Regions from separate parts of the Streptomyces sp. NPDC021212 genome, predicted to be linked through region 1. Evidence: riboswitches for the same ligand, from Rfam matches in the RefSeq annotation. Region 1 holds a riboswitch; each other region holds the start of a gene.

Region 1 (3,252 bases):
TCATGGACCGGCTCGACTCGCTGCTGCCCACCGCGCCCGTGGCGTGGCTGCTGATGGTGATCTTCGTGGGCGGCGGCTGAGCCGCCCGACCCGTACCTCTCGGGCCCCGCGCCGCCCGTGGCGCGGGGCCTTCCGCGCGTCTGCGACACTGGTACGGCCATGCCTAAGCCCGGAGAACTCACTTTCGCCGTGCCGCGTGGGGCCAAGAAGCCCCCGCGGCATCTCGCCGACCTCACTCCCGCCGAGCGCCGCGAGGCCGTCGCCGCCCTCGGGGAGAAGCCCTTCCGGGCCGGTCAGGTGTCGCGTCACTACTTCGCCCGCTACACCGACGACCCCGCCCAGTGGACCGACGTACCGGCCGCCGCGCGGGAGAAGCTCGCGGCCGGGCTGCTGCCGGACCTGATGAGCGTGGTGCGGCACATCAGCTGCGACGACGACACCACCCGCAAGACCCTCTGGCGGCTCTTCGACGGCACGCTGGTGGAGTCCGTGCTGATGCGGTACCCGGACCGGGTCACCATGTGCATCAGCTCCCAGGCGGGCTGCGGCATGAACTGCCCGTTCTGCGCCACCGGCCAGGCGGGTCTGGACCGCAACCTGTCCACCGCCGAGATCGTGCACCAGATCGTCGACGGGATGCGGGCGCTGCGCGACGGGGAGATCCCGGGCGGACCGGCCCGCTTGTCCAACATCGTCTTCATGGGCATGGGCGAGCCGCTGGCCAACTACAACCGGGTCATCGGCGCCATCCGTCGGCTCACCGACCCCGAGCCGGACGGCCTCGGCCTGTCCCAGCGCGGTATCACCGTCTCGACCGTGGGTCTGGTCCCGGCGATGCTGAGGTTCGCCGACGAGGGCTTCAAGTGCCGGCTCGCGGTCTCCCTGCACGCGCCCGACGACGAGCTGCGCGACACCCTCGTGCCGGTCAACACCCGCTGGAAGGTGCGCGAGGTCCTGGACGCGGCGTGGGAGTACGCGGAGAAGTCCGGCCGCCGGATCTCGATCGAGTACGCCCTCATCAAGGACATCAACGACCAGGCGTGGCGCGCCGACCTGCTCGGCCGGCTGCTCAAGGGCCACCGGGTGCACGTCAACCTCATCCCGCTCAACCCGACGCCCGGCTCGAAGTGGACGGCGTCGCGGCCCGAGGACGAGCGGGCGTTCGTGGCGGCCCTGGAGGCGCACGGGGTGCCGGTGACCGTCCGGGACACCCGGGGGCAGGAGATCGACGGGGCGTGCGGCCAGTTGGCGGCCACGGAGCGCTGAGCACCGGCTGATACGGTGCCTTCGCGCGATCGTCGTACAAGTGAACATTCCGACAGGGGAGCGCGACAGCGCTGAGAGTGCGGCACGGCCGCAGACCCTCCAACCTGATCCGGGTCATACCGGCGTAGGGAGTCAGCCTCACCATGAACAGCCATCTTCGGCGTGCCGTCACCGCCGTCCTCGTGGTCTCCCTCGGCACCGGCGTCCTCGCGGGCTGCGGTGGGGGCGCGGCCGACGGCAAGGACTCCAAGACCGTCACCCTGGTCTCGCACGACTCGTTCGCGGCGTCCAAGGCCGTCCTCAAGGAGTTCACGCGCAGATCCGGCTACAAGGTGCGGGTGCAGGCGGGCGGTGACGCGGGGGCGGCCGTCAACCAGGCGATCCTGTCCAAGGGCCACCCGCAGGGCGATGTGTTCTTCGGCGTCGACAACACCCTCCTCTCCCGCGCGCTCGCGGGCGGCCTGTTCACGCCGTACGAGGCGAAGGGCCTGGACAAGGTCCCCGCGGCCTTCCAGGCCGACCCGGCGAAGCACCGCGTCACACCGGTCGACTACGGCGACATCTGCGTCAACTACGACCGCGCCTACTTCGCGCGCAAGAAGCTCGCGCCGCCGAAGACGTTCGCCGATCTGACCAAGCCCGCGTACAAGAACCTTCTGGTCACCGAGAACGCCGCCACCTCGTCCCCCGGCCTGGCCTTTCTGCTCGGCACCGCCGCCCGCTACGGCGACGACGGCTGGAAGGGCTACTGGAAGAAGCTGAAGGCCAACGGCGTCGAGGTGGTCGACGGCTGGGAGCAGGCGTACTACGACCGCTTCTCCGGCTCGGCGGGCGGCGCCAAGGGCGACAAGCCGCTCGTCGTCTCGTACGCCTCCAGCCCGCCCGCCGAGGTGGCCGACGCGAAGGCGAAGCCCGCGAAGGCCCCGACCGGGGTGGCGGACGGCACCTGCTTCCGGCAGACGGAGTTCGCCGGGCTGCTGAACGGCGCGGGCAACACCAAGGGGGGCAAGGCGCTGCTGGACTTCCTGCTGACCAAGCGCTTCCAGGAGGACGTACCGCTGAACATGTACGTCAATCCGGTGCGCGAGGACGCCAAGTTGCCGGAGGTCTTCACCCGGTACGGGGTCAAGGTCACCGACTCGGCCACCCTGCCGCCGCGGAAGATCGCCGAGAACCGTGAGCCCTGGGTCAAGGCATGGTCCTCGCTCGTTCCGTAAAGCCCGCTGCCGACCGCGGCGGGTCGCGCGGCACCGTGCTGCGGCTCGCCCTGATGGCCGTGCCGCTGGCCTTCTTCGCCGTCTTCTTCGCGTATCCGGTGGGCGCGATCGTCACCCGCGGGCTGCGCGTCGACGGCCGGTGGCAGCTGGGGCGGATACCCGAGGTGCTGGGCGACCCGTCCGTCCTGCACACCCTGTGGTTCACCGGCTGGCAGGCGGCCGCCTCGACCGGCCTGACGCTGGCGGTCGCGCTGCCCGGCGCGTACGTCTTCGCCCGCTTCGCCTTCCCCGGCAAGGGGTTGCTGCGCGCCGTGGTGACCGTGCCGTTCGTCCTGCCGACCGTCGTCGCCGGGTCGGCGTTCCTGGGGCTGCTCGGGCGCGGCGGGCTGCTGGACGAGCTGTGGGGGATACGGCTCGACACCAGCGTCTGGGCGATCCTGCTGGCCCACGTCTTCTTCAACTACGCGGTCGTGATCCGCACCGTCGGCGGGCTGTGGGCGCAGCTCGACCCGCGCCAGGAGGAGGCCGCCCGGGTGCTCGGCGCGAGCCGCCTCGCGGCCTGGCGCCGCGTCACCCTGCCCGCGCTGGGCCCCGCCGTGGCCGCCGCCGCGCTGATGGTCTTCCTGTTCACCTTCACCTCCTTCGGCGTGATCCAGATCCTCGGCGGCCCGCGCTACGCCACCCTGGAGGTGGCCATCTACCGGCAGACCGCGCAGCTGCTCGACCTGCCCACGGCCGCGGTGCTGACCCTCGTCCAGTTCGCGGCGGT
Region 2 (3,252 bases), on a different contig from region 1:
GCGCGTTGTCCCAGTGGTGCACCAGCAGCCGGGTCCCGTAGCGGGCGGAGGGGAAGGACGCGCAGTCGCCGACCGCGTACACGTCCGGCACCGAGGTGCGCAGTCCCTCGTCGGCGACGACGGACCGGTCCTCGGCGAGTGCGACGCCCGAACCGGCCAGCCAGCCGGTCGCGGGCCGGGCGCCGATGCCGATGACGACCGCACCGGCCCGCAGCCGGGTGCCGTCGCCGAGCTGCAGTCCGTGCCGGTCGAGCGCGGTCACCCGGGCGCCGGTGACCAGGGTGGCGCCGTAGTCCGCGTACCAGCCGGTCATGTGGGCGGCGACCTCCGCCGGGAGGGCGCCCGCCAGCGGCCGGTCCGCGGCCTCGACGACCGTCACCGCGCAGCCCGCCTCGCGGGCCGCGGTCGCGAACTCCGCGCCGATCCAGCCCGCCCCGACCACCACGATCTCCTGCTGCGCGGCGAGCACCGGGCGCAGCCGTTCGGCGTCGTCCAGCGTGCGCAGGAGGTGGACGCCCGGTACGCCCTCGCTGCCAGGCAGGGCGATCGGCTCGGCGCCGGTGGCGATCACCAGGACGTCGTACGGGATCGGCCCGGACCCGGTCCCGACCGTCCGCCCGGCCGTGTCCAGCCCGGTCACGGGGACGCCGAGCCGCAGCTCGATGCCGAGCGCTGCGAAGTCCACGTCCAACGCGGACCCTTCGGCCTTGCCCAGCAGCACGGCCTTGGACAGCGGCGGCCGGTCGTACGGCTGATGGGGCTCGGCGCCCAGCAGCAGGATCTCCCCGGTCCAGCCCTGCTCCCGCAGCGCGACGGCGGTCTGCACCCCCGCCATGCCCGCGCCGACGATCACCACCCGCTGTCCACCGCCACCCGCCGAGGACGCCATCGTCTTCGTCGTCTCATCGCTCACACGATCACTGTATTGCGGCAGGTGGGGCGGACCGGAGAGCGCACGACGAGATCTCGGGCACAGCCCGACGGGCCGACCGGCGGGCCGCGGGGGACCGCCGGGCGTGCCGTACGGCCTGTGCCCGGCCCGGCCCGGGGCGCTCCCTTCCGGGCGATTCGGGGCGCGTACTAGGGTGGCGGGACAGAGCACTCGCGGGAGCCCGGGCGCACCGGGCTGAGAGGGAGGCTGGCGCGGCCTCCGACCGTACGAACCTGATCCGGGTCATGCCGGCGAAGGGAGGGGGCGACCAGCCCATGCACACACCACCACACACACCACGCGCAGCATCCCCAGGCGACGCGCCGTACGACGTCCTCGTCATCGGCGGCGGCATCATCGGCCTGGTCACGGCCTGGCGGGCGGCCCAGCGGGGCCTGCGCACCGCCGTCGTCGACCCGGCGCCCGGCGGCGGGGCCGCGCAGGTCGCGGCCGGGATGCTGGCGGCCGTCACCGAGCTGCACTACGGCGAGCAGACCCTGCTCGGGCTGAACCTGGCCTCGGCGCGCCGCTATCCGTCGTTCGTGGCGGAGCTGGAGCAGGCGAGCGGCCATGACCTGGGCTTCCGCACCTGCGGCACGCTCTCCGTCGCGCTCGACGCGGATGACCGCGCCCATCTGCGCGAGCTGCACGCCTTCCAGCAGCGGCTCGGGCTGGACGCGCAGTGGCTGACGGGGCGCGAATGCCGGCGCCTGGAGCCGATGCTCGCGCCGGGCGTACGCGGCGGCCTGCGCGTCGATGGCGACCACCAGATCGACCCGCGGCGGCTGGCGGCGGCGCTGCTGGCGGCGTGCGAGCGCGCCGGGGTGGTCCTCCACCGCGCCCGCGCGGAGCGGCTGCTGCTGGACGGCGACCGCGCCGCCGGGGCCGAGCTGGCCGACGATGCGCGCACGCGGCTGGCGGCCGGGCAGACCGTGCTGGCCGCGGGCAGCCTCAGCGGGCGGCTCCCGGGCGTCCCCGAGGAGGTCCTGCCGCCCGTACGTCCCGTCAAGGGCCAGGTCCTGCGGCTGTCGGTGCCCGGCCCGTACGCGCCCTTCCTGTCCCGGACCGTGCGGGCCGTGGTGCGCGGCGGGCACGTCTACCTCGTCCCGCGCGAGAACGGCGAGCTGGTCGTCGGCGCGACCACGGAGGAGCTGGGCTGGGACACCACGGTCACCGCGGGCGGGGTGTACGAGCTGCTGCGCGACGCGCACGAGCTGGTGCCCGGCATCACCGAACTGCCGCTCGTCGAGACCCGCGCCGGGCTGCGCCCCGGCTCCCCCGACAACGCCCCGCTGCTCGGCCCGACCGAGCTGCCGGGCCTCCAGCTGGCCACCGGCCACTACCGCAACGGCGTCCTGCTCACCCCGATCACCGGCGATGTCATGGCCGAGGCGCTGACGAGCGGCGAACTCCCGCCCGAGGCGCGGCCGTTCTCCCCGCGGCGCTTCGCGGGGACCACGCCACTCACCACAGCAGCACAGGCAGCGTCGATACAGGAGCACACCGCATGACCGTCACTGTGAACGGCGAGCCCCGCGAGCTGCCCGACGGCACCACCCTCGACGGGGTCGTCGCGACCCTCACCCAGGCGCCCTCGGGCGTCGCCGCGGCCGTCAACGAGACGGTCGTCCCGCGCGGCCAGTGGCCCGCGACCCCGCTCGGCGACGGCGATCGCGTCGAGGTCCTCACCGCGGTCCAAGGAGGCTGAACCCCATGTCTCACGCCACAACGTCGCAGCCGACCACACTGGATCAGGTCCTCACCGACGCCGATCCGCTCACCATCGCCGGTACGACCTTCGGCTCCCGCCTGATCATGGGCACCGGCGGCGCGCCCAGCCTGGACGTCATGGAGCGCTCGCTGATCGCCTCCGGCACCGAGCTGACCACGGTCGCGATGCGCCGCCTGGACCCCACGGTGCAGGGCTCGGTGCTGTCCGTACTGAACCGGCACGGCATCCGCCCCCTCCCCAACACCGCGGGCTGCTTCACCGCCGGGGAGGCCGTGCTGACCGCCCGGCTCGCCCGCGAGGCGCTGGGCACGGACTGGGTGAAGCTGGAGGTCGTCGCCGACGAACGCACCCTGCTCCCCGACCCCATCGAGACGCTGGACGCCGCCGAGACCCTGGTGGACGACGGCTTCACGGTCCTGCCGTACACCAACGACGATCCGGTGCTGGCCCGGAAGCTGGAGGAGGTCGGCTGCGCCGCGATCATGCCGCTGGGCTCGCCGATCGGCTCCGGCCTCGGCATCCGCAACCCGCACAATTTCCAGCTGATCACCGAGCGCGCCGGGGTCCCCGTGATCCTCGACGCGGGCGC
Region 3 (3,252 bases), on a different contig from region 1:
CTCGCGTACAGCGGCCACCGCACGGTGCCTCCGCCCTCCGGGCGGGTGGCGCCCAGCTCCACCATGACCAGGGCGATCAGGGCGCACAGCGCCCCCGCGGCGATCCAGGACAGCAACGCGGCGGGTCCGGCGGTCTGGGCGGCGTACAGGGCCGCGAACAGCCAGCCGGACCCGAGGATGTTGGAGAACCCGATCGCGGTCAGGCCCCAGAAGCCGAGGTCCTTGTGGAGTCTGCGCTCCTCGGCGAGGACCGCCGGGGCGGCGATGGACTCCACCGGCTGGTTCTGCGGCACGTGGCACGTCTCCTCGGGTAGTGCGTAACCTGGCGAAGCCCCCAGGGTGCCACGGCCGCCGCCGTGCCTCAGTGGGTGGTGCGGCGCCGTGCCCTGAGCGGGACGTAGACGAGGAGCGCCGCGAGGAAGGCGGCGTAGTACGCGAGGTCGGCGCCGTGCAGCGCGGCGGCCACCGGGCCCGTGTAGAGGCTGGTGTCCATGAACGGCACCGCCGCGGCGAAGGCGGCGCCGAACGCCAGCAGGGCGGGCCACCACGGCTGCGGGCGGGCGCTCTCGGCGGCCAGGTCGACCGGCGCGCCGCCCCGGGTCCGGGCGCGGACGAACCAGTCGACGGCCACGATCGCGACGAAGCCGGGAATCCAGTAGCCGACGAACAGCAGCACGTTCTGGAAGCGGGCGGTGGTGTCGGCGGCGTGCATCCACAGCACCAGCGGGAAGCCGAGCGCGGCGGCGAGGGCCGCGGCCAGGGGGCGGGGGATGCGAACACCGGCGGTCTGCAGGGCCAGTGAGCCGCTGTAGTCGTTCATGGCGTTGCTGCACAGGGCGGCCAGCGCCACGGCCAGCAGTCCGAACGCGCCGAGCGCCCCGCCGCCCAGGGCCGTATCGACGCCACGGGCGGTCTGGTCGGTGAAGACGGAGGCTCCCCACAGCCCGAGCGCCTGGACGGCCACGAAGGACACGGTGACGCCGAGCAGAGTGCACCAGAACATGCCGACCCGGGAGGTGGCGCGGGGCAGATAGCGGCTGAAGTCGCTGGCGTACGGCGCCCACGACAGCGCCAGGCTCAGGGCGATCGTGCTGGTCAGGACGAAGGCGCCGAGGCGGTCGGCGCCGTGGGCCGATCCGGTGGCGGCGGGGTGGACGCCGCCCTGCAACTTGACGGCCAGGGCGGCGAACGCGGCAGCGAGGACGAAGGTCATCAGCTTCTGCATCCGGTGGATGGCCTCGTAGCCGAGCACCCCGAGCGCTCCCTGGGCGGCCATCATGATCAGCACACCCAGCCAGAACGGCAGGCCGCACAGCCGGGCCAGGGCGTCACCGCCGAACAGGCCGATGAGCGCGTCCCAGGCGACCGAGGACAGCCACTGCAGAACACCCGGCACGGCGACCCCCCGGCCGAAGGCCAGCCGCGCCAGCGGCAGCTGCCCGGCCCCGGTCAGACTGCCCCAGGTGCCCAGATACGCGGTGGGCACGGCGCCGATGAGGGTGCCCAGGACGACGGCGGCCAGCGCGGTGGCGAAGTCCAGGCCGAGGGAGATCCCGACGGTGCCGGTGAACACACCGGTCATGGTCAGGTTCGGGGCGAACCACACGGTGAACAGGCGCCCCGGCCCGCCGTAGCGGTGGCTCTCCGGAACCGGCGCGATACCGCGCGCCTCGACGCGCAGATCGCCGGGCGCGGTGGGCATCCGCCCGTCGAAGACGGATTCCGCGCCGGTGGGTGCCGGGTCGGTGGCAGCATGCGGCAAACGCATCGATGACATCCCTCCGCCAGTGCTAACTGGTTCAGGTTCGACGGGTGTGATCTCAGCCCCGCGTGGGGCACCCCGTGTCGGTTGGAGCGCCCCCAGGCTAACCCCTCGCCGCGTGGACCCGGTCCTGGGGACGGGTCCGGGCCGGCAGCGCGTCCAGGAACAGCGCCCCGGCCAGCAGCGCGGCGCTTCCGCGGGGCGCGATGCCCGTCTCGCGCAGCTCGGCGTCCAGGGTGGCGAGGGCGGCGGCGCCCCGGGCCGTCGCGGTGCCGCCCGCCTCCAGCACACCGCGCGCCCCGTCCTGCACCCGCCGGAGGGCGGGCGGGCCCGCCCGGTACAGCGGCCCGGTGTCCTGGAGGGTGCTCATCACGGTGAGCAGCGCGTCGAGCCGCGCCTGTGTCTCGGTGGCGCCCGCGGCCCGCGCCGTCGCCAGGGCGTCCAGGGCGCGGCGTACGTGCGGGAAGGCGGCCCGCGCCTCGCCGCGCGCACCCGCCGCGCCATAGGTGGCGGACACCTGCGAGCCCGCCGAGGGCTTGCGCGGGGCGCCGCGGTCGGTGTGGGCGGCGAGCTGCCGGGCGGTGGCGGTCAGCTCCCGGGGCGCGGCGCCGGGTTCCAGGGCGGCGGCCGCCACCAGCAGCCCCAGCACCCACAGCGCCCCGTGGTGCAGGCGTCCGGTGACCGGGCCGCCACCGGCCCGCGCCATGGTCCACTCGGCGCAGCGGCCGATGGCGCCCAGCTCCTCGCGGAGCGCCCGCGTCGGCTCGCCGGGGCGGCGGGCGGCGGCCGCCATGGCGGCGAACCCGGGCGCCAGCGACTTGGCCGACCAGCGCAGCGCGAGCAGATCGGTGCCGGTGGCGCGGGCCTGGAGGTCACGGGTGTCCGCGAGGCCCGGTTTGGGGGTCAGCTCCGCCTGGGAGATCAGGGCTCGTACGGCGGTCTGCGCCAGTGCCTCGTCCGTGGAGCGCGTCGTGGGCATGCCCGGAGAGTAAGCGGCGAACCTTTCCCGGACCTGGGTCGTTCCTGTGATCCCGCTGTGTGCTCAATGCGATTCCCTGGCGACGAAGGATCCGCGGGTGCCGACGAGGAAGTCCAGGCCCGCGCCGCGGTCGGCCTGTTCGACGTGGTCGCGGTAGATCTGCTCCCATCCACCGGTGGCCGGTGGCGCGGCGGCGGTCACCGGTTGCCGTGCGGCGAGTTCCTCGTCCGGTACGTCCAGCCGCAAGTGCCGCCGCTCGACGTCCAGTTCTATCCGGTCGCCGGTGCGCACCAGCCCCAGCGGGCCGCCCGCCGCTGACTCGGGCGCGATGTGCAGGACAACGGTGCCGAAGGCGGTTCCGCTCATCCGGGCGTCGCTGATCCGCACCATGTCCCGCACTCCGGCCCGCAGCACCGCGGGCGGCAGCGGCATGTTCCCCACCTCGGGCATGCCGGGGTAGCCGCGCGGTCCGCAGCCGCGCAGGACCAGCACATCGGAGGCGTCGACCTCC

Evidence for each region. Region 1 has a riboswitch for thiamine pyrophosphate ahead of ACH4SI_RS31245 (thiamine ABC transporter substrate binding subunit). Riboswitches for the same ligand answer to the same signal wherever they lie in the genome.
Region 2: another riboswitch for thiamine pyrophosphate. It lies ahead of thiO (glycine oxidase ThiO); the one in region 1 lies ahead of ACH4SI_RS31245 (thiamine ABC transporter substrate binding subunit).
Region 3: another riboswitch for thiamine pyrophosphate. It lies ahead of ACH4SI_RS02715 (purine-cytosine permease family protein); the one in region 1 lies ahead of ACH4SI_RS31245 (thiamine ABC transporter substrate binding subunit).

What each region holds. Positions count from the first base shown of each region.
Region 1 covers NZ_JBIRPZ010000013.1:110,510-113,761, reverse strand. The annotation lists gene ACH4SI_RS31255 (phosphatidate cytidylyltransferase) at 1-80, shown strand, start outside; gene rlmN (23S rRNA (adenine(2503)-C(2))-methyltransferase RlmN) at 160-1,266, shown strand; TPP riboswitch at 1,311-1,414, shown strand; gene ACH4SI_RS31245 (thiamine ABC transporter substrate binding subunit) at 1,410-2,483, shown strand; gene ACH4SI_RS31240 (ABC transporter permease) at 2,537-3,252, shown strand, end outside.
Region 2 covers NZ_JBIRPZ010000011.1:353,835-357,086, forward strand. The annotation lists gene ACH4SI_RS29590 (NAD(P)/FAD-dependent oxidoreductase) at 1-889, opposite strand, end outside; TPP riboswitch at 1,095-1,208, shown strand; gene thiO (glycine oxidase ThiO) at 1,207-2,442, shown strand; gene thiS (sulfur carrier protein ThiS) at 2,439-2,639, shown strand; gene ACH4SI_RS29605 (thiazole synthase) at 2,645-3,252, shown strand, end outside.
Region 3 covers NZ_JBIRPZ010000001.1:692,022-695,273, reverse strand. The annotation lists gene ACH4SI_RS02720 (APC family permease) at 1-293, opposite strand, end outside; gene ACH4SI_RS02715 (purine-cytosine permease family protein) at 362-1,768, opposite strand; TPP riboswitch at 1,760-1,853, opposite strand; gene ACH4SI_RS02710 (triphosphoribosyl-dephospho-CoA synthase) at 1,866-2,741, opposite strand; gene ACH4SI_RS02705 (IlvD/Edd family dehydratase) at 2,805-3,252, opposite strand, start outside.